Regions from separate parts of the Pantoea phytobeneficialis genome, predicted to be linked through region 3. Evidence: riboswitches for the same ligand, from Rfam matches in the RefSeq annotation. Region 3 holds a riboswitch; each other region holds the start of a gene.
What was found. A riboswitch is a leader RNA that binds a small molecule or an ion and turns the genes downstream of it on or off. The one in region 3 is predicted to bind thiamine pyrophosphate.
Positions count from the first base shown of each region.

Region 1: it holds a riboswitch for thiamine pyrophosphate, as region 3 does, so the genes downstream of both, thiC (phosphomethylpyrimidine synthase ThiC) here and thiM (hydroxyethylthiazole kinase) in region 3, are expected to answer to the same signal.
Region 2: it holds a riboswitch for thiamine pyrophosphate, as region 3 does, so the genes downstream of both, thiB (thiamine ABC transporter substrate binding subunit) here and thiM (hydroxyethylthiazole kinase) in region 3, are expected to answer to the same signal.
Region 4: it holds a riboswitch for thiamine pyrophosphate, as region 3 does, so the genes downstream of both, CTZ24_RS21040 (FAD-dependent oxidoreductase) here and thiM (hydroxyethylthiazole kinase) in region 3, are expected to answer to the same signal.

Region 1 is NZ_CP024636.1:260,090-265,545, forward strand. Features, by position in the region: gene CTZ24_RS01160 (aminotransferase-like domain-containing protein) at 1-642, shown strand, start outside; gene thiE (thiamine phosphate synthase) at 705-1,340, opposite strand; gene thiC (phosphomethylpyrimidine synthase ThiC) at 1,337-3,262, opposite strand; TPP riboswitch at 3,340-3,441, opposite strand; gene CTZ24_RS01175 (Rsd/AlgQ family anti-sigma factor) at 3,530-4,036, opposite strand; gene nudC (NAD(+) diphosphatase) at 4,100-4,873, shown strand; gene hemE (uroporphyrinogen decarboxylase) at 4,913-5,456, shown strand, end outside.
Region 2 is NZ_CP024636.1:759,355-764,810, reverse strand. Features, by position in the region: gene sgrR (HTH-type transcriptional regulator SgrR) at 5-1,666, shown strand; TPP riboswitch at 1,702-1,799, shown strand; gene thiB (thiamine ABC transporter substrate binding subunit) at 1,847-2,833, shown strand; gene thiP (thiamine/thiamine pyrophosphate ABC transporter permease ThiP) at 2,809-4,419, shown strand; gene thiQ (thiamine ABC transporter ATP-binding protein ThiQ) at 4,403-5,104, shown strand; gene CTZ24_RS03360 (DedA family protein) at 5,101-5,456, opposite strand, start outside.
Region 3 is NZ_CP024636.1:3,322,639-3,328,094, forward strand. Features, by position in the region: gene chiP (chitoporin ChiP) at 1-670, opposite strand, end outside; gene CTZ24_RS15405 (DUF3606 domain-containing protein) at 1,161-1,349, shown strand; TPP riboswitch at 2,589-2,685, shown strand; gene thiM (hydroxyethylthiazole kinase) at 2,719-3,504, shown strand; gene thiD (bifunctional hydroxymethylpyrimidine kinase/phosphomethylpyrimidine kinase) at 3,501-4,301, shown strand; gene fbaB (class I fructose-bisphosphate aldolase) at 4,449-5,456, shown strand, end outside.
Region 4 is NZ_CP024637.1:176,412-181,867, reverse strand. Features, by position in the region: gene CTZ24_RS21055 (HesA/MoeB/ThiF family protein) at 1-515, opposite strand, end outside; gene CTZ24_RS21050 (thiazole synthase) at 518-1,285, opposite strand; gene thiS (sulfur carrier protein ThiS) at 1,288-1,485, opposite strand; gene CTZ24_RS21040 (FAD-dependent oxidoreductase) at 1,469-2,413, opposite strand; TPP riboswitch at 2,542-2,661, opposite strand; gene CTZ24_RS21035 (LacI family DNA-binding transcriptional regulator) at 2,893-3,918, opposite strand; gene iolG (inositol 2-dehydrogenase) at 4,155-5,153, shown strand; gene CTZ24_RS21025 (pirin family protein) at 5,278-5,456, opposite strand, start outside.

The DNA of each region.
Region 1 (5,456 bases), 1.3 Mb from region 3:
GCGCGTAAACGGGCGCTGCTGACGTTGGCACAACGCTTCGACGCCGCCATCATCGAAGATGATGTGTATGGAGAGCTGGCGTGGGAGTATCCGCGCCCCATCAGTATTAAGTCGCTGGATATGGATGGGCGAGTGCTGCTGTGCAGCTCGTTTTCCAAAACGCTCTCGCCTGGCCTGCGTGTCGGCTGGGTTGCACCGGGGCGTTATCGCGAACGGGTGCTGCACATGAAATATATCGGCACCGGATCTTCCGCGACCATGACGCAGCATGTGGTGGCGGAGTTTATTCGTCTGGGTCATTACGGGCCGCACTTGCGGCGTATGCGCCAGGTTTATCAACGCAATTACGAGACCTTTAGCTGCTGGGTACGCCACTATTTCCCGTGTGGTATTTGTGTGTCACGCCCACAGGGTAGCTTTCTGATGTGGATCGAACTGCCGGAAGCCTTCGACGCGGTGCGCCTCAACACGGAACTCCGCGCCTCGAAGATTCAGGTGGCGGTGGGCTCGCTGTTTTCCGCATCGGGTAAGTATCGCAACTGCCTGCGTCTCAACTATGCGCTACCGATTACCGATGCCACCGAACAGGCGATTGCGCTGGTGGGTGCTGCGATTGAACGCGCGATGTTGGTCTGCGCCTGATCGGTAGCGGCGCGATTTATCGCGCAATTTAGTGCGCAATAAATCGCGTCGTCAGCCGTGTTTTACGCCGTGACGGTGGGTTCTGTCAGCGCCAGCAACTCTTTCGTGGCCGCCAGCCAGTCGGGTGCCTGAGTGATGGCACTAACCACCGCGATGCTACCCACGCCGGTCGCCAGCACCTCTGGTGCGCGCGCCAACGAAATACCGCCAATGGCTACCGTTGAAATGCCTTCCAGCCGCGCCAGATGACGTGTTAACTCTGCAATGCCTTGCGGTTCTGATGGCATCTCTTTAGTTTGTGTCGGGAAAATATGCCCCAGCGCGATATAGGAGGGGCGCAGCGCCAGCGCCCGATCCAGTTCGGCATCATCATGGGTGGATAAGCCGAGGCGCAAGCCCGCCTGACGAATTGCCTCCAAATCGGCCACATCCAGATCTTCCTGGCCGAGATGCACGCCATAGGCGTTGTAGCGAATTGCCAGGCGCCAGTAATCATTGATAAACAGGCGGGCGCGATATTGTTTGCCGAGTGCGATAGCCTCCCGCACCGCCTCTTCCACTTCATGATCTTCGCAATCTTTAATACGCAGCTGAATGGTGCGTACTCCCGCTTCCAGCAAACGGGCAATCCACTCAACGCTATCGACAACCGGGTAAAGTCCTAAACGTGGGGCGGTACTGGGGAAGGCGGCGGTCATACATTTTCCTCTTTCAGGGCATCGGCGGCATGATAAAGCTCACCGCCACGGCTACGGAAGGCATCTGACATCTGCGCCATCCCGATTTCAATCGGCTGGGCTTCCGCCTGCTGACGGGCGGCAAAGTCACGCACTTCCTGGGTGATTTTCATGGAGCAGAATTTCGGGCCGCACATGGAACAAAAATGTGCCACTTTGCCCGACTCCTGCGGCAGTGTCTCATCGTGATAAGCGCGCGCGGTATGTGGGTCGAGCGCCAGATTGAACTGGTCCTCCCAGCGAAACTCAAATCGCGCTTTCGACATGGCGTTATCGCGGATCTGGGCGCCAGGATGGCCCTTCGCCAGATCGGCGGCATGAGCGGCAATTTTATAGGTGATCAATCCCTGTTTCACATCTTCCTTATTCGGCAAACCCAGATGTTCTTTCGGGGTGACGTAGCACAGCATCGCACAGCCGAACCAGCCAATCATCGCGGCACCGATGCCAGAAGTGAAATGATCGTAGCCGGGGGCGATATCGGTGGTCAGTGGGCCGAGGGTATAGAACGGGGCTTCGTGACAATGTTCCAGTTGTTCGGTCATATTGCGGCGAATCATCTGCATCGGCACATGCCCCGGACCTTCGATCATCACCTGCACATCATATTCCCAGGCGATTTTGGTCAGCTCACCCAGCGTATGTAGCTCGGCAAACTGCGCTTCATCGTTGGCATCCTGAATCGAACCCGGACGCAGTCCATCACCCAGCGACAGAGCAACATCATAGGCAGCACAGATTTCGCAAATCTCACGGAAGTGCAGATACAGGAAACTCTCCTGATGGTGCGACAAACACCACTTCGCCATGATTGAACCGCCACGCGAAACGATGCCGGTCAGACGTTTCGCCGTCATCGGCACATAACGCAGCAGCACGCCGGCGTGGATGGTGAAGTAGTCAACGCCTTGTTCGGCTTGCTCCAGCAAGGTGTCGCGGAAGATTTCCCAATTCAGATCTTCCGCGATGCCGTTTACCTTCTCCAGCGCCTGATAAATCGGTACGGTGCCAATCGGCACCGGGCTGTTACGCAAAATCCACTCGCGTGTTTCATGGATATAACGGCCGGTCGAGAGATCCATCACCGTGTCAGCCCCCCAGCGTGTCGACCACACCAGCTTCTCCACTTCCTCTTCAATTGAGGAGCTGACCGCCGAGTTGCCGATGTTGGCATTCACTTTGACCAGAAAATTGCGGCCAATGATCATCGGCTCAGATTCAGGGTGGTTAATGTTGGATGGGATGATGGCTCGCCCTGCGGCGACTTCCTGACGCACGAACTCGGCGGTGATATTTTCCGGCAGATGCGCACCAAAGCTATGGCCAGGATGTTGTTGTAGCAACACTTCGCCACGGATGCGCTCGCGCCCCATGTTTTCACGAAGTGCAATAAACTCCATTTCCGGGGTAATGACGCCCTGACGCGCATAATGCAACTGGGTAACACGGCGGCCTGTTTTGGCACGTCGCGGTTGGGGCAGATGTTCAAAACGCAGGTGATCCAGACCCTCATCTGCCAGGCGTTGCTGTGTATAGCTGGAGCTGAGCTGGTCGATGGTTTCACTGTCGCCGCGTTCCGCGATCCAGTTGGCGCGCAGTTTGCTCAACCCCCGATGAACATCAATCGATGCATGCGGATCGCCGTAAGCCCCGGCCGTGTCATATACCGGCACCGGTTCGTTGGCTTCGTATTGCGGATTATCTTTACTGCCGCCGGTCAGGGTCGGGCTGAGCTGAATCTCACGCATCGGCACACGAATATCATCACGACTGCCGGTGATCCAGATACGTTTAGAATTGGGGAAGGCAGTGCCCTGGAGGGAATCAATAAATTCCTGCGCCTGGGCGCGTTGTTCACGACGAGAAGTTTTTACAACAGACATAGCAAGTTTCCTGTAAATGATGGAAGTTGCTTGTCCGGAGTCCGGAAGGAGTAACAGAAACGGCGCGCGCACCGGCTGTGATATTTACTCTTGTTCCCTTCGCAGGTACTAACCTGATCAGGTTCCGCGGATCCCGAATTAACGGTCTCAGCCCAAAATGGGCACTCCGACAAGAAAATATTTACGGTGTTAAACCGTAAAATAAAAAAGCCCTCGTAGCATAGAAGGGCTTTTTACGAATAACAAGTCTTTTACAAATGCGGGCGGCTAAGCAGGGCGGGCGATGATGCTTTCATTCGCTACCGGCGTATGCGCCAGCTGATTGTCCCATGCCAGATGCACCAGCTTATCTTCCAGCGTAAAACGCGACTCCAGCACTTCACCCACTTCAGACAGCGCCTGCTGGAAGGTGACGCAGTTGTCATCGGTGATGGCCTGTTGCAGATGGCCGTCATACAGTTGCATCATTCGTTCGGTATTGGCTTCCAGTGACGGGTAGATTTGCGCGGCGGCGATCATCGGGCTGTCACCTTGCATCTCACTGATAATATGTTCATAAATGCTGAAATGGCCGGCGGAGAGATAATCCACCAGGTTATGACAAAAGGCATCCAGCGCCTGTTCGTCCAGGGCACTCAACGCATCTTTTTTGGGCTTCATGCCAACCAACTGGTAGTAAGTCACAAGTAGCTGACGACGCGCGTGTAGCCATGAATCGACCAATTCGTTACCGCGGCCTACACGCTCGGTCAGGTCATCTAACTGAGTAAGCATACAAGGCTCCATGTGGGTTATAGTGGTTCATTCTGCGAATAGACGCTAAGGATGACGATTTAAATGCAACGTGAGATCTCAAGCGTAGACGCTGGCTGGTGGATTGTCAGCCATGAACAAAAACTTTGGCTGCCACAGGGTGAGCTGCCGCACGGGACGGCGGAACAATTCGATCTGGCGGGCAGCAGCGGCATGGTGATTGGCGAATGGCAGGGTGAAAACGTCTGGCTGGTGCGTGAATCACGTTCTGACAATATGGGCTCAGTACGCCAGTTGATTGACGAAGATGTCGGCCTGTTCCAGCTTGCCGGGCGTGGCGTGCAACTGGCGGAATTCTTTCGTTCGCATCGCTGGTGCGGCTATTGCGGCCACGAAATGCATTTGAGCAAACGTGAGTTTGCTTGCCTGTGCGGTCACTGCCGTGAACGCTATTATCCGCAAATCGCGCCCTGCATCATTGTGGCGATTCGGCGCGGAGATGAGATCCTGCTGGCGAACCACGCAAAGCATCGTAACAACGTCTACACCGTACTGGCCGGTTTTGTTGAAGTGGGGGAAACCCTCGAACAGGCAGTGGCGCGTGAGGTGATGGAAGAGAGCAATGTACGAGTGAAAAACGTACGTTACGTCACCTCACAACCCTGGCCATTCCCCCATTCGCTGATGATGGCCTATATGGCGGAATACGATGGCGGGGAGCTACAGCATGACGGCAAAGAACTGCTGGATGCCGGCTGGTTCCGCTACGATGCGTTACCTTTATTACCGCCGCCGGGTACCGTCGCGCGACGTCTGATTGAAGATACCGTTGCCCACTGTCGCGCCAGCGCGCTGTGAAAATGCTACACTGGCGCCCTGTCAGTGAGAGAGCCAATTATGAGTGAACTGAAGAACGATCGTTATCTGCGCGCCCTGTTACGTCAGCCGGTGGATGTCACCCCGGTTTGGATGATGCGACAAGCCGGGCGTTATCTGCCGGAATATAAAGCCACACGCGCCGAGGCCGGTGACTTTATGTCGCTGTGTAAAAATGCTGAGCTGGCCTGTGAAGTCACGCTGCAACCGCTGCGTCGCTATGCGCTGGATGCGGCAATCCTCTTCAGCGATATTCTCACCATCCCGGATGCCATGGGATTGGGCCTGTACTTTGAAACCGGTGAAGGCCCCCGTTTCTCTCACCCGATTACCAGCCGCGCTGACGTCGACAAACTGCCGGTACCTGACCCGGAGCAAGAGCTGGGTTATGTGATGAATGCGGTGCGCACCATTCGCCATAACCTGAAAGGCGAAGTGCCGCTGATCGGTTTCTCCGGTAGCCCGTGGACGCTGGCTACCTACATGGTTGAAGGGGGTAGCAGCAAGGCCTTCACCAAAATCAAAAAGATGATGTACGCCGAGCCACAAACGCTGCATGCGTTGC
Region 2 (5,456 bases), 1.8 Mb from region 3:
TTTTATGTCTTCTTCACGTCTACAACAGCAATTTATCCGCCTGTGGCAAAGCTGCCAGGGCCAGGATCAGGAAACCACCCTGAGCGAACTGGCGGAATTGCTGCACTGCTCGCGACGTCATATGCGCAACCTGTTGAATGCCATGCAGGATGCGGGTTGGTTAATCTGGCAGGCCGAAGCCGGACGGGGTAAACGTTCAACGCTGAGTTTTTGTTATACCGGGCTGGCATTGCAGCAGCAGCGCGCCGAAGATTTGCTGGAGCAGGATCGCATCGAACAACTGGTGCAATTGGTAGGCGACAAAAATCAGGTACGCCAAATGATTGCTTCTCACCTCGGCCGCAGCTTCCGCCAGGGTAAGCATATTCTGCGCGTCCTCTATTATCGCCCGCTTCCCAACCTGCTACCCGGTTCCCCGTTGCGTCGCTCCGAAACCCATTTAGCGCGGCAAATCTTCAGTGGTCTGACACGGATAAATGAGGAAAAGGGGGAAATTGAACCCGATATTGCCCATCACTGGCAACAAACATCGCTGCTGCACTGGCGCTTTTTCCTGCGACCCGCGATTCGTTTTCACCACGGTCGTGAACTGGAGATGGAGGATGTCATCAGCTCGTTGGATCGTCTGCGTACCCAACCGCTGTTCTCCCATATTGCCAAACTTCACTCCCCTGCCCCCTGGACGCTGGATATTCAACTGACTCAACCCGATAACTGGCTACCGTGGTTGCTTGGCAGCGTCAGCGCGATGATCTTGCCGCGCGAGTGGCAAACGGTTCGCGATTTCGCCCGTCAGCCGATTGGCACCGGCCCCTACAGCGTGGTGCGCAACCAGCAAAGCCAACTTAAAATTGCCGCTTTTGATGACTACTTCGGCTACCGCGCGTTGATTGATGATGTCTCAATCTGGGTATTACCGGAAATCAGCGACGAACTGGTGTATGCCGGAGTGAAGTTGCAGGGCGAAACCGCCGATGAAAAATCGGAGGAGAGCCGCCTGGAAGAGGGTTGCTATTTTCTGCTGTATGACCAACGTTCAGAGCAGGGACGCGATGCCCATTTCCGCCGCTGGGTCAGCTATCTGTTTAACCCTATCGCCCTGCTGAACAACGCCGGGGTAGGGTATCAACGCTACTGGTTCCCGGCCTATGGCTTGATTCCTCGCTGGCACCACCGCCGCGACTTAACCCCAGTCAGCAAACCACAGCATCTCACCCAACTGACCATCAGCTGGTACAGCCATCATGTTGAGCATGAAGGGATCGCCAATGCGCTGCGCCCACTGCTGGCGCAGCAGGGCGTAGAGTTAATCACCCGTGAACTGAGTTACGAAGCATGGTTTAACGGTGAAGGCGAAAGCGATATCTGGCTTGGCAGTGTCAACTTCACCCTGCCGCTGGATTACTCGCTGTTCGCTCAATTGTATGAGCTGCCGCTGATGCAGCAATGCATCCCAATAGACTGGCAAAGCGCGGCTGAACGCTGGCGCGAAAAAACGCTACCGCTGGCGGAATGGAGCAAGCAACTGGTGGACAGTGACTACCTGCATCCGCTGTTTCATCACTGGTTGCTGCTGGAAGGCCAGCGCAGTATGCGTGGTGTGCGCATGAATACCCTTGGCTGGTTTGACTTTAAATCCGCCTGGTTTGCCCCGCCGGAGCTGTGAACCTTTCGCCCTGAGCCGGAAATGACTAGAATGAGCCGTTCTCAACGGGGTGCCCTGCATTACAGGGGCTGAGAGAGACCCGTCGAACCTGATCCGGTTAATACCGGCGTAGGGATTTGAGATGCCTCACTGCTCAGATCCTTTGCGACTCAACCTTATCTTCTCCTCAAGGAGCGCAAAGTGTTTAAAAAAGTTCTGCCCGTGCTGCTGCTGATTTCTGCCCCGGCGCTGGCTGCCAAACCGGTACTGACCGTCTACACCTACGATTCATTCTCTGCCGATTGGGGACCCGGTCCGGCAGTAAAAAAAGCCTTTGAAGCCCAGTGCGGCTGTGAGCTGAAATATGTCGCGCTCGAAGATGGCGTGTCGCTGCTCAATCGTGTCCGTATGGAAGGCAAAAACAGCAAAGCGGATATCGTGCTGGGCCTCGATAACAATCTGGTGCAGGCGGCAGAAAAAACCGGCCTGTTTGCCAAAAGCCAGGTGGATACCGGCGCACTCCAACTGCCAGATGGCTGGCACAACGACACCTTTATCCCGTTCGACTATGGCTACTTCGCCTTCGTCTATGACAAAAATAAACTGAAGAACCCGCCCAAAAGCCTGAAAGAGTTGGTAGAAAGCCCTGAAAAATGGCGCGTGATCTATGAAGATCCACGTACCAGCACCCCCGGACTTGGCTTGCTGCTGTGGATGCAAAAGGTGTATGGCGACAAAGCACCGGAAGCCTGGCAAAAACTGGCGCAAAAAACCGTCACCGTCACCAAAGGCTGGAGTGAAGCTTATGGCCTGTTCCTGAAAGGTGAAGGCGATCTGGTGCTGAGTTACACCACCTCCCCGGCTTATCACATCATTGAAGAGAAGAAAGAAAACTACGCGGCAGCGCCGTTCAGCGAAGGCCATTACATGCAGGTTGAAGTGGCGGCACAGCTCGCCAGCAGCAAACAACCAAAACTGGCACAGCAATTTATGCAGTTTATGGTATCCCCGGCCTTCCAGCAGACCATCCCGACCGGCAACTGGATGTATCCGGTGATTAAAAGCGAGTTGCCTGCCGGTTATCAGACGCTAAACGTACCGCAAACGGCGCTGCAATATAGCCCGACTGAGGTTGCCGACCATCGCGCCGACTGGATAAGTGCATGGCAACGCGCCGTCAGCCGTTAATTCCCGGCTGGCTTCTGCCCGGCAGTTTCACCGCGCTCTTGTTATGCGCGGTGGCGCTGCTGGCGTTTGGTGCGCTGTTGATGTCAGCCCCCATCGGTGACTGGCGTGGCCTGCTCACCGATGACTATCTGCATCACGTACTGGCTTTCTCCTTCTGGCAGGCGTTACTGTCGGCGCTGTTCTCAGTCATCCCCGCGATCCCGCTGGCGCGCGCCCTGTACCGTCGACGTTTTCCCGGACGTAACCTGCTGTTACGCCTGTGCGCCATGACGCTGGTGCTACCGGTGCTGGTGGCAATATTCGGCCTGCTGAGCGTCTATGGTCGCAGCGGCTGGCTGGCCCAGCTGTGCAGCCTGGTAGGTATCGATTATCACTTCTCACCCTATGGGTTGCAGGGCATTCTGCTGGCACATGTGTTCTTCAATCTGCCGCTGGCCACGCGCATGCTGTTGCAGTCGCTGGAAAGCATCCCGGGCGAGCAACGTCAGCTGGCGGCGCAGCTCGGCCTGCGCAGTTGGAACCTGTTCCGCTTACTCGAATGGCCGTGGCTGCGGCGGCAGATTTTGCCCACCGCCGCGCTGATTTTTATGCTGTGCTTTGCCAGTTTTGCCACCGTGCTGGCACTGGGCGGTGGCCCGCAGGCCACCACGCTGGAGCTGGCAATTTTTCAGGCGCTGAGTTTTGACTACGATCCCGGTCGCGCGGCCCTGCTGGCGCTGCTGCAACTGGGCTGCTGCCTGCTGCTGGTGTTGCTGAGCCAGCGCTTCAGCCAAGCTATTCCGAGCGGAAGTCAGCAGATACGCGGCTGGCGCGATCCCCAGGATAGCTGGCGCGCGCGCCTCAGCGATGGCTTATTGATCGGTTTAGCCTTGTTGTTGTTGCTCCCGCCTTTGCTGGCGGTAGTGACTGATGGCCTGCGTGGCGGCGTCGCCGGGGCGATTCAACAACCGGCCTTGTGGCAGGCCACCTTTACCTCATTACGCATTGCCATCGGAGCAGGCGTGTTGTGTGTCATTCTTACCCTGATGCTGTTATGGAGCAGCCGTGAACTGCGCCTGCGTCATCACACTATCCCGGCGCAAGCAATGGAACTGAGTGGCATGTTGATTCTGGCAATGCCAGGCATCGTATTGGCGAGCGGTTTTTTCCTGCTGTTCAACGCCACCGTTGGCCTGCCGCAATCCGCCGACGGGCTGGTGATCTTCACGAACGCACTGATCGCCATCCCCTATGCCATGAAAGTGCTGGAGAACCCGATGCGCGATCTCAGCGCGCGTTACAATCAGTTATGCGCCTCGCTGGGTATGCAGGGGTTGAACCGCCTGCGCCTGCTTGAACTGCGCGCACTGAAACGTCCGATTGCCCAGGCGCTGGCCTTTGCCTGCGTGTTGTCGATTGGCGATTTTGGCGTGGTGGCATTGTTTGGCAGCGCGGATTTCCGCACGTTGCCATTCTATCTGTTCCAGCAAATTGGCGCCTATCGCGGCGAGGACGGCGCGGTCACCGCGTTGCTGTTGCTGCTGCTGTGCCTGCTCCTGTTTACCCTGATGGAAAAATTGCCAGGTCGTCATGCTGACACTGAATAACCTCACCTACCTGTACCAGCATCTGCCGATGCGCTTCCAGTTTAGTGCGCAAGCCGGCGAACGGCTGGCGATCCTGGGTCCGAGCGGAGCCGGGAAAAGTACCCTGCTTAGCCTGATTGGCGGCTTTTTGCCGGTCAGCAGCGGCAGTTTATGGTTGAACGGCGAAGAGCATACCGCCAGCGTCCCCGCCGCGCGCCCGGTGTCGATGTTATTCCAGGAGAACAACCTGTTTCCGCACCTGACGGTGCAGCAGAATCTGGGACTGGGGCTGCATCCGGGCTTAAAACTCACCGCTGACCAGAAACAGCAGGTGCTTGAGATCGCCGGGCAGACCGGGCTTCAGGAGATGCTACAGCGCCTGCCGGGACAGCTCTCCGGCGGGCAACGCCAACGCGTAGCGCTGGCGCGCTGTCTGCTGCGCAATCAGCCGATTCTATTGTTGGATGAACCTTTTTCTGCACTCGATCCGGCGTTGCGTCAGGAGATGCTGCAACTGGTGCATAGCGTCTGCGTCGCGCGTAACATCACGCTGCTGATGGTGTCGCATAGTCTGGAAGATGCGCGGCAAATCGCGTCGCGCAGTCTGGTGGTGGTTGATGGGCGGATTTACTGGGATGGCAGCACGGAAGACCTGCTCAATGGCAGAACCCCCGCCGCCGCCATTCTCGGCGTGGCACAACGTTAAGCGAAGAACACCTTCCACAGCAGATGACGGAACACCGGCATCATTGGGTGGAACTGGATAGCAATAAACGCTGCCACGCCGACCACTGCGGCCAACGGTGCCAGCCAGCGTAAACGCGCCGCCGGTAGATACGCCGTTGCCCAGTCGATATTTTTGCCACTGCGCCACCAACGCCAGCACAGCCAGAACCCCAGCCATACCAGCAACGCCACCAGCGCCAGCAGCCAGGTAAAGTGGCTGCCTTGTGCGGCCTGCGGCACATCAATCGCCACCCCGGCGAGGATACCGGGCATCAGATACAGCGGTGGCCAGAGGATGCAGCCAATAATGTTCGGTGGCAGGAATTTGCGCA
Region 3 (5,456 bases):
AAGATTGCAGCCACGGTACATCCGTAGTGCCGTCTGCTTTGCGGAAGTTGTACATATGCTGGTACCAGGGCGCTTTGTATTGATCGGTCCACATCCATGAGAAGGAAAGGGCTCCCGTATCACCAAAATCATAGGTGGTTCCCGCCTCGACACCACGGTAAGTTCCCGGCAGGAAACTCCAGTGCGGTGCCAGTAACGTTTGGCCGGTGGGTTGTAGATATCCGGCACGCAGCCAGTAATCCTGCCATCGGGTTTTTAGCGCAGCTTTGTACAAGCTGGCACCACTTTTATCACCGGTCCATTTTTCATCCCAGCGGTTGCTGGCATCACTGAACCCGATTTCGTTGGGTGCAGCCGGACCACCATGAGTCAGCTCCAGCGCGCCATACGCAGCAAGGTCAAGGCCGATGACGTCCGCCAGATAGCCTGAGGAGAAATCGAGGCTGGCATTGCCTGTTGCATGATGCAGGTTGGCATCATACTGGCCGTATTTACCCTGTTGCGGATCCATCTCTTTGCGATCGCGCTGCCGCTGCCAGTAGTAGAGACCACCGGTCAGGGATGAGTCATCAATGAAACCGGCTGCAAAAGCAGGGGCAGGGATAAATGATGTAATGAGAAGTGCAGTGGCGATAGCTGTGGATAGCGACGTGCGAACTGTCCTGTGCATGGTAAATCCTCCGTGATAATCCCTTGTGTGATGATGCTTTCCATTTACTGTTACTTCGTGTAACCAGTGCGCAGATGCTATTTTTCGTGACGCGAATTATCAATGACGATGAGTACGATTTATGACGCAGGACGCAAAAATCAGCATTTAATTCACTAATATCATAATGTTACTGTTTTGTTGTTTATGTGAGTCAATTGTTTCTCAGTACTTGATCCTGTTGATTAGCAGAAAACCGGGAACAACATTCAGCCTTTAGATGCAGCAAAAAAGTTTTATTCTGTTGTTCTTTGGTATAGTTGCTATACCTTGATATCGTCAGCCATATTGTCTAGGATTTTTTCCGGAAGCCAGCGCTGTGCTGGCTCCTGGCCTTAAGTGGGGCTGTATGGCAATCACCGGACGGCTAACATCCTTCGGTTAAGCTAACGAGTTACTCTTCTTAAGAAGCGATAGTCATGTTTTCAGGATTAACCTCAGGAGCTGCAAAATGGCTGATGATTTAAAGAGAAAACAACCGGAAGACAAACGCTTTATTAGTCTTACTGAAACCTGGGAGGTTGAGTATTGGACGAACACCCTGGAAGTGAGCGCGACACAATTGCGTACCGCTGTTGCTAACGTAGGTAATGGTACTGAGAAAGTTAAGCAGTACTTGAATCAATATCAGCGAAAGTGATTTTCAGGAAGAAAATAACTGACTAACCCCGTTCTGCGGGGTTTTTTACTTATGCTGGCGCGCGGGTTTATAGTGAGGATGCATGTTGTTTACGTATGATTTCATAATGCCTTTATGAAAAACAATCAAATAAAAAATTTAAAAAAGTAGAGTGGTCGTTATGGTAAATAAATAGAACTTGATCTTCAACCATCCTGTCGTTTCATGTGGTAGACTTCGTATGAAGTCATAATGTTCTGATTTCATGTTTCTAACAGTAAAACTGCCTTTTCTGACAATGAGTGGCAAGAAGAAATATAAATCTTTTTGGAAGGTAAAGAAAGCCCCTCCATTCTGAGCAAGGGTCATTCCATTGGGTAAGTATCCAGATTTTTCACGAAAGAGAGTACATAACATAATGTGTCTTTCGGTTTTTAACGCGGAATATCCATATGTTGTGATTGTAGAGGCGAGAAATAACGAAAATAAAATAGCAGATACAACGTTCATGTCATTTACCTACCGAATTATAGAAAAGTTCACCAAGGTATTCGCCTTTATCTGAAGCGTATTCCAATATAACCACCAGCAAGTCCTCCAGAGAAGCGACCAATCTCGGTGTATTTTTTCTTAGAACATTCATCTTCCCGGCCAATTGAGCAAGCCTCATCGATTTCATTAATTGAGTGAATTGCATGTTGTTCTGGTTCTGACTGAAATTTTGGCATTAATGCGGCTGGAGCCTAAGCCGCTAAACCAGTCTCTCGCGAGACAGGGGGTTCTTCTTTCACATAGCCAGGATAAGCGTTAGACGGTGTGATTTTAGCCTTGCAAGGACATGAACTGTGGCTATCAAGCGATCCGGCAATACGTTTTTTATCGGGGCCGCTGGTGTAAAAAGGTATGCCTCCGATAATCTTGTAGGTCTTACCATCTTTCCCACAGGTAACAGGATCGCCTTCTTGCGTCTGCGGTGATTTTGCCGCCGCATGACGTCCTGTCTCCCTGACAAAGCACAATTCCTTTTGCCATAAATCCTTCATCTTGTTGTGGGAATAATCTCGGTGGTCATTTTACAAGCAACGACCACATGCGCAATGTGTATTTGTTTTCAATCGTAGTGCTGCGATTTATCACACGAACTTGAAGTTTTACGCGATAAATCGCGCCGCTACGCAACGTATGGGGGAAAAAGCCCAGCGGTATATTGAGCAGGGCGGGCTTGCGTCAGCAAGTCACTTGCCCTAATCTGCCAGTCATATAAATGACTCGGGGTGCCCTTCCTTGTGAAGGCTGAGAAATACCCGTACCACCTGATCTGGATAATGCCAGCGTAGGGAAGTCAGATGCCTGACCGCATTCGCCTTCTTGATCGCCGGTTGGGAGCTTTATGAAACAACCTGACCTTCTTTCCTCCGCGCAACTCGCGCACTCGCTTCAGTTACTGCATCAACATGCTTCGCTGGTACATTGCATGACCAATGATGTGGTACAGACCTTTACCGCTAATGTCCTGTTGGCACTGCGTGCCTCACCTGCCATGGTGATCGACGCTGATGAGGCCGCACAGTTCAGCGGTTATGCCGATGCTCTGCTCATTAACGTGGGTACGTTGACGCGCGATCGCAGCATCGCCATGCAGGCTGCGGTAGAGGCGGCAAACCGTGCCGGCACACCCTGGACGCTCGACCCGGTCGCGGTGGGCGCGTTAACCTTTCGCACCGAATTTTGTCAGCAGCTATTGACCCAGCAACCGGCAGCCATCCGTGGCAACGCCTCGGAAATCCTTGCCCTGGCGAACCAGGCGGCGGGCGGGCGTGGCGTGGACAGCTTGCATCAGGCTGACGCCGCACTCAGCGCTGCTCAACAGTTGGCGCACGATTACCGCAGCATTGTGGCGGTAACCGGCGAAGTGGATTACGTTACCGATGGTCAGCATACCTTTGCCATCCCGGGCGGCAGCCCACTGATGACACGCGTAGTGGGGACAGGTTGTGCGCTGTCGGCAGTGGTGGCGGCTTTTGCCAGCCTGCCGGGTGAACGTCTGCAACATGTGGCGGCAGCTTGTCGGGTCATGTCACTGGCCGGTGAACGGGCGGCACGTCAGGTCCAGGGGCCGGGCAGCTTTGTTGCTGCCTTTTTGGATGCGCTGTGGACACTGGAGGTGACGCCATGAAACGTATTAACGCATTGACTATTGCCGGTACTGACCCCAGCGGTGGTGCTGGAATTCAGGCCGATCTCAAAGCCTTCTCCGCGCTGGGTGCCTATGGCACCAGCGTCATTACCGCGCTGGTGGCCCAGAATACCCGTGGTGTGCAGTCGGTCTATCGTATCGAACCAGATTTTGTCGGAGCGCAGCTGGATTCGGTGCTCGATGATGTGCGTATCGACACGGCAAAAATTGGCATGCTGGCGGAAACGGCGGTGGTGGAAATTGTCGCTGACAAGCTGAAGCGTGCCAGCCTGCCGTTCGTGGTGCTGGACACCGTTATGATTGCCAAAAGTGGCGATGCGTTGTTATCACCGGATGCCATCGCCAGCCTGCGTGAGTTGTTGTTACCACAGGTATCGTTGATTACGCCGAATTTGCCAGAAGCCGCAGCGCTGCTTGGCCGCAGTGTGGCGCAGGATGAGAAGACGATGCTGATGCAGGGGGATGCATTGCTGGATCTCGGGTGTGAAGCGGTACTGATGAAGGGAGGACATCTGAGTGATGCGGAGAGCCCGGATTGGCTTATCACCCGCAACGGACGTCAGCGTTTTACCGCGCCACGCGTCAATACTCGCCACACCCACGGCACCGGTTGTTCGCTGTCAGCTGCGTTGGCGGCGCTACGTCCACGCCATGATGACTGGGCTGCGACGCTCTCCGAGGCTAAAGCCTGGTTGCAACAAGCGTTACTGCATGCCGATTCTCTGGAAGTCGGAAAAGGCATTGGACCGGTGCACCATTTTCATCGTTGGTGGTAGGGCGTAACGCCGAATTGCCATTTTTTGCCTGCGTATCTGTCTGAAAAATGGAGTCAGCAATTTGCCAGCCTGGCGGATCCCGGTCCAGGCTGTTGGGGGCGAATCGGCAGGTGCCGGTTCCAATCCAGCCATTAATCAGGAGTGAGTATGACGGACATCGTTCAGTTATTGGGCCAAGAAGCGGATAGCCTTCTTCAACATCGCTGCATGACCATTCCAGCGGAAAGCCTTTATTTACCGGGCGCGGATTATGTTGATCGCGTAATGACCGATAACAATCGTTCTCCTGTGGTATTACGCAACATGCAAACGCTGTACAACACCGGTCGCCTGGCTGGGACGGGTTACCTGTCGATTTTGCCGGTTGATCAGGGGGTTGAGCACTCCGCCGGCGCTTCATTTGCCGCCAATCCTCACTACTTCGACCCGAAAAATATTGTTGAGCTGGCGATTGAAGCGGGCTGCAACTGCGTCGCTTCCACCTACGGTGTGCTGGCCTCGGTGGCGCGGCGTTATGCGCACAAGATCCCGTTCATGGTGAAGCTGAACCACAACGAGACGCTGAGCTATCCGACGCAATATGATCAGACGCTGTACGCCAGCGTCGAGCAGGCGTTCAATATGGGAGCCATTGCGGTCGGGGCCACCATCTACTTCGGTTCTGAGCAATCACGTCGCCAGATTGAAGAGATCTCCGCCGCGTTTGAACGTGCGCATGAGCTGGGTATGGTGACGGTGCTGTGGGCCTACCTGCGCAATAACGGCTTCAAGAAAGATGGCGTGGATTACCATGCCAGCGCCGATTTAACCGGTCAGGCCAACCATCTGGCCGCGACCATTGGCGCGGATATCGTGAAGCAAAAAATGGCAGAGAATAATGGGGGTTATACCGCGGTGAATTTCGGCCATACCGATGATCGCGTTTACAGCAAGTTGACCACCGAAAACCCAATCGACCTGGTACGCTACCAGTTGGCAAACTGTTATATGGGGCGCGCCGGGTTAATTAACTCTGGCGGTGCGGCAGCAGGGGCAACCGATGTGGCCGAGTCGGTGCGTACGGCGGTGATTAACAAACGCGCCGGCGGTATGGGACTGATTTTGGGACGCAAAGCGTTTAAGAAGTCGCTGAAAGAGGGCGTGGAGCTGATTAAC
Region 4 (5,456 bases), on a different contig from region 3:
GTGGGTAAACATGGAAATAGCGCGCGGTAACTCGGTGCTGAGCCGCAAAATCCGCCGACATAACCCTGTCGCCCCAGTACCGACGCGCTGATCAAAGGGATACCCAATGGATGGCAGGCATCGGACAGTTGATAGGTCACGGCGAAGTTATCCGCTGCGTCGATCACCAGATCGATATTATGTAGCGCCTGCTGCACATTGCTGGCGGTTAAGGACAACGGCAACGGCTCCACCCGCACCAGTGGGTTACGCCGCAGCAACGCGCGCTGCGCGCTGGTGACTTTAGGTTGCGCCACATCCTGCATATCAAACAGCGTCTGACGGTGCAGATTGTGCAGCGCCACCTCATCGTCATCGTACAGGCGGATATAACCGACACCCGCTCCCACCAACAACGGCAGGAGCGTGGAACCCAGCCCACCCGCGCCCACCACCAGCACCCGAGCCTGACTCAGCCGCTGCTGCCCCTGCTCGCCAATCTCTGGCAACATCATCTGACGTTGGTAGCGATCCATGATTACCCCTCTCCGCCGAAAGTCGCCAGGCCAAAGATCGGCGTGGAGGCGGCAGCCATATCGCGTTTCTCCATCAGGCCACCGTCATGGGCAGCTTTTCCTGCCTCGATCGCCTGGCGAAAGGCTCCTGCCATCCGCACCGGGTCACCCGCTTTAGCCACTGCGGTATTGAGCAGAATGGCATCGAAACCCAGCTCCATTGCCTGTGCTGCCTGCGAGGGGGCACCGATGCCCGCATCGACAATTAACGGAACATCACGGAACCAGGCCCGCATCGCGCGCAGGCCATCAATGTTACGTAGCCCCTGACCGGAACCGATGGGTGCGCCCCACGGCATCAGCACTTCGCAGCCGGCTTCAAGCAATTTTTCACCGACGATCAAATCTTCAGTGGTGTAGGGGAATACCTGAAAGCCATCGGCGCAAAGGATGCGTGCCGCTTCCACCAGCGCGAAGGGATCAGGTTGTAGCGTGTCGGCATGGCCGATCACCTCCAGCTTGATCCACGGGGTGTTAAACAATTCACGCGCCATCTGCGCTGTGGTCACGGCTTCCTGCACCGTGTGGCACCCGGCGGTGTTCGGCAGCACGCGTACATCCAGTTGCGCAAGTAGTTCACGGAAGGCGGCCCCAGCGGCCCCTTCACGCCGCAGACTGACGGTAATGATCTCGCTGCCGCCAGCCGCAATCGCCTGCTGCAAAATTGCCGGTGAGGGATAACCTGCGGTACCAAGCAGAAAGCGGGATTGCGGTTCAAAGCCATAAAACATCATTAGCCCCCCTGCATCGGTGATAACACTTCGAGCTGACAACCCTCTTCCAGTTGCTGACTGTCGTAGCGGGATTTGGGGACAAAAGTACCGTTGTAGGCGGTTGCCACGCAGGCCACGTCAATCTGCTGCTCACGCAGCAGTTCGGTCAGGGTACGGGCGGCCGTCAGCACCGGGCGACCGTTAAGCTGAATATTCATGAAGTTGTTCCGAAGTTAAACGCTGCATCAGTTGTTCCGCCATCAGCGGAGCCAGCAGGAAGCCGTGGCGGTACATCCCGTTAAGGTAAAATGTCCCGTTTTGATAGTGAATTTCCGGCAGATTTGCCGGATACGCCGGACGCAAACCGCTGGCGCTTTCGACAATACGCGCTTCGGCCAACGCCGGGTGGATGGCCCAGGCCGCGCTCAGCAACTCCATCATGGCACGGGCGCTGATCGGGCTGGCATCATGGCTTTCGACCATAGTTGCACCGAGCATAAAATGGCCGCCGCGACGCGGCACCAGATAGCAGGGAAAGCGCGGATGCAGCAGACGAATCGGGCGTGAGAAGCGCACCTCATCGCTGTGTAAAATCAACATCTCGCCCCGCACCGCCCGCAGGCCCGGCAACGCTGTTGCCGCATGGATGCCCCGGCAATCAATCACCTGCCCCGACGGCTTCCCGTGGTGAAAAGCCACCCCACGTTGCTGCAACTTTTCACGCATTTCATTCAGTGCCAGGCGAGGATCGAGATGCCCCTCCTGCGCAAAAAACAGACCACGGGCAAAGCGCCCGGCGAGGGCTGGCTCCACGTCTGCCGGATCAATCCATTGATGTTGTTCGGTCATGCGGGCAAAGCGGTTCAGTTCCTGGCTGTCGCGTGGTGGTGCCACCACCAGCGTGCCCTGATGTTCAACGCAACTGACGCGTTGTTGCCACCAGGCTGCGGAGTGCTGCCCCAGCTCAATGACGGCGCGTGGTGCGCTTTCTGCTTCACACCAGGGTGCGAGCATACCTCCGGCAAACCAGGAGGCGGGCTGACGCGCGTCATCGCTAATCACTTCAAGCTGTTCACCGCGTTCGGCGAGTAAGGTCGCCACACACAGGCCCGCAACACCGCCACCGAGTACAGACCAGCGGCTCATAGCGGGTATTCCGTAATACAAAGGGGAGAATTCACATCGGCCTCTCAGTTTTCGCACTGAGACCCGGGATACAGGAGGAGGGAAATGACACGCGCAACGGAAAAACGTCCCGATGTCAGACAGCCGAAATGACAGGCTGTCAGTCTTCCTACGCCAGTATCAACTGGGTCAGGTTCAAAGGGTCGCTAAGCCGCGCAGTGCGCTTTTAGCCTCTCAGTCTCTTGAGCGAGACTCCCCCGACGCGTCTATTTGTATTGCAGCCGCCAGGCTACGTCAAGTGTAAGCCCGGCAACAAAGCCTAACCTTTAAAAATTCCCTGTTTCAGGTTCATCCATTTTTCTCCATGATTTGCGCGTATTCTCGTCCCCTCATCCTGAAATCCGGCAGGTAAATTATGTGTGCTGATTCAATCATTTCAGCCATTCTGGTGTGTATATTCGGCGTGATCATTTTGTGGGTGGTGTTCTGCCCCTGAGCCGTCAGGCAAAATAAGAGTAGCGATGCCAGGTGAGCAGCGGAATTTTGCTGTCACTGAACGACTGACCGCTGCCCGGCTGTTGCAACAGGGCGAGGCACAGATCGATCTCCCGACGAATATCATGGCCGAGCACCAAATCCAGGGTGCCGTTCTCCAGCAGCAGTCGGCTCGCTTCACTCAATTCATGGCCGATAAATATCACCTGATCCTGTACGCCAAAATCGGTTAACGCGCGCGCCACCCCTTCGTTACCGCCTGCGGTGTTGTAGATCCCTGCCAACGGGTTCCCCCGCTCCAGCCATTTTTTTACGCTGAGATACGCGGTTTCCGCTTCGTCGTTAATGTTGACGCGATCACGAATGGTTAACCAAGGGAATGCCTCGCGCAACACGCGGCGAAAGCCAATCTCACGCTCCTCCTGGGTACGATAGGTCGAACTACAAATCAGCAGAATATTGCCCGATTGCTGTGCGGGCAGCATACGGCCCATAAACCAGCCCGCAGTGGCTCCGGCAGCGACCTGATCGATACCCACATAGGCGCTGCGCCGCGAATTGGGCAGATCGCTGGTCAGACAAATGACCGGGACCCCATCATCAATCGCCGCTTTAACCGCACGATTTATTTTTACCTCATCGCGACACACCAGGATGATGCCGCTACTGGTGGCGGCTCGCCGGGTAATCAGTTGGCTGAAGCGTTCGGCATTGAATTGCACGTTCGGCACGCTATCGAGGCTGAAATGGAGCTGGGGATAATCATTGATAGCAGCGCGTACCTGTTGCTCCACCTGATGGAGAAAACTGGAACCGGATTCGCAAATAATCGCAATGCGCGTTCTGTTAGCACTCGGGTTGCCGGTATCTGCGTTCAATCCCAGCCGCTGCATCGCGTCTGCCACTTTTTTGCGCGTCACTTCCCTTACGCCTTCGCGACCATTCAGCACCCGGTCAACGGTGGCGGGACTGACGGCAGCTTCCTGCGCGATTTGTTTGATCGACGGCGATTTCCAGTGATGTTGCTTCATGGCATGTCCTGATGTCATCTACCTCACAGGCAATCAGTATCCGTACATCCTGGCAAAAAGCCAAATCCATCAAGCGCATGAAATACAACTAATTATTCACATTTGATGTTAGTTACATCAAAAAAGCCTGTGATCTACCTCATCAATTCATCACGCCGCCGGGGCTTTGTTTTGACTTGATCTGCACCCGCATCGATTAATAACGCCACAACCTTTCTACCCCCGAGGAATAACCAATGCTGAATGTCGCTTTATTGGGTGCCGGTCGTATCGGCCAGATCCACGCAGGAAATATCGCCGCCCATCCGCAGTGTCGGCTGGCGTATGTTATGGATGTCTATGCTCCGGCAGCGACAGCGTTGGCCGAGAAGTATGGCGCGACAGTTGCCGACCTCGCCACCATCCTGGCAGACAGCAGCATCGATCTGGTGGCGATTTGCAGTGCCACCAACACCCATGCCGATTTGATTGAAGCCGCCGCGAGAGCGAACAAAGCCATCTTCTGTGAAAAACCGGTCGATCTCAGCCTGGCGCGCGTGCAAAGCTGCCTTGCCACGGTGCGGGAAGCAGGTGTGCCGTTGATGATTGGTTTTAACCGCCGTTTTGATCCCAGCATGGCACACCTGCAATCCAGCCTGCGCGCCGGGGAGATTGGCAGCACCGAGCTGGTGACCATCAGCTCGCGCGATCCGGGTGCACCACCGCCGGAATACGTGAAAGTCTCCGGTGGCTTGTTCCGCGATATGACGATTCACGATTTTGATATGGCACGCTGGTTACTGGATGAGGAACCCGTCTCGGTATATGCCTCCGCTTCAGCGTTGGTTGATCCCCAAATCAAAGCGGCAGGCGATGTCGATACCGCCGTGGTCACCCTGACCTGTGCCAGCGGCAAAATGGCAGTGATCACCAACAGCCGTCGCGCCAGCTATGGTTACGATCAACGCATTGAGGTCCACGGTAGCGAGGGGATGTTAGCAGTGACCAATCAACTGGAAAGTCAGTTGGTGAAATCGGTGGCGATGGGGGTCGTGGCGCAAAAACCGCAGCACTTTTTCCTGCAACGCTACGCCGAAGCCTATCGCAACGAGTTAGCGACCTTTATTGAGGCACTGGCAAAAGGGGAAGGAGAATACCCGAGTGGGAATGATGGCTTGCAGGCCCTGCTGCTGGCTGATGCGGCGCTGGCATCGTTGAAAACCGGTAAACCGGTAGCACCGGCATCGTTGTTATAAGCGATAAAATTTTGCACCTATGTAGCGGCGCGATTTATCGCGCAAAAAATTTTGCACCTATGTAGCGGCGCGATTTATCGCGCAAATGAGAACAGAGGAGGCCATCAGGCCTCCCCTTTATAACTTAACGCTGAGGATGATTCACTTCCAGCGGACGCAGATCAAACACCAATACTTCCGCATCTTTGCCGTTAGCGAATTGCAGCGCGGTTTCGTTACGTACGCGCGCACCGTCTCCGGCGTTAAACACCACACCGTTCACTTCGATGCTGCCGCGCGCCACATGGATGTAAGCATAGCGGT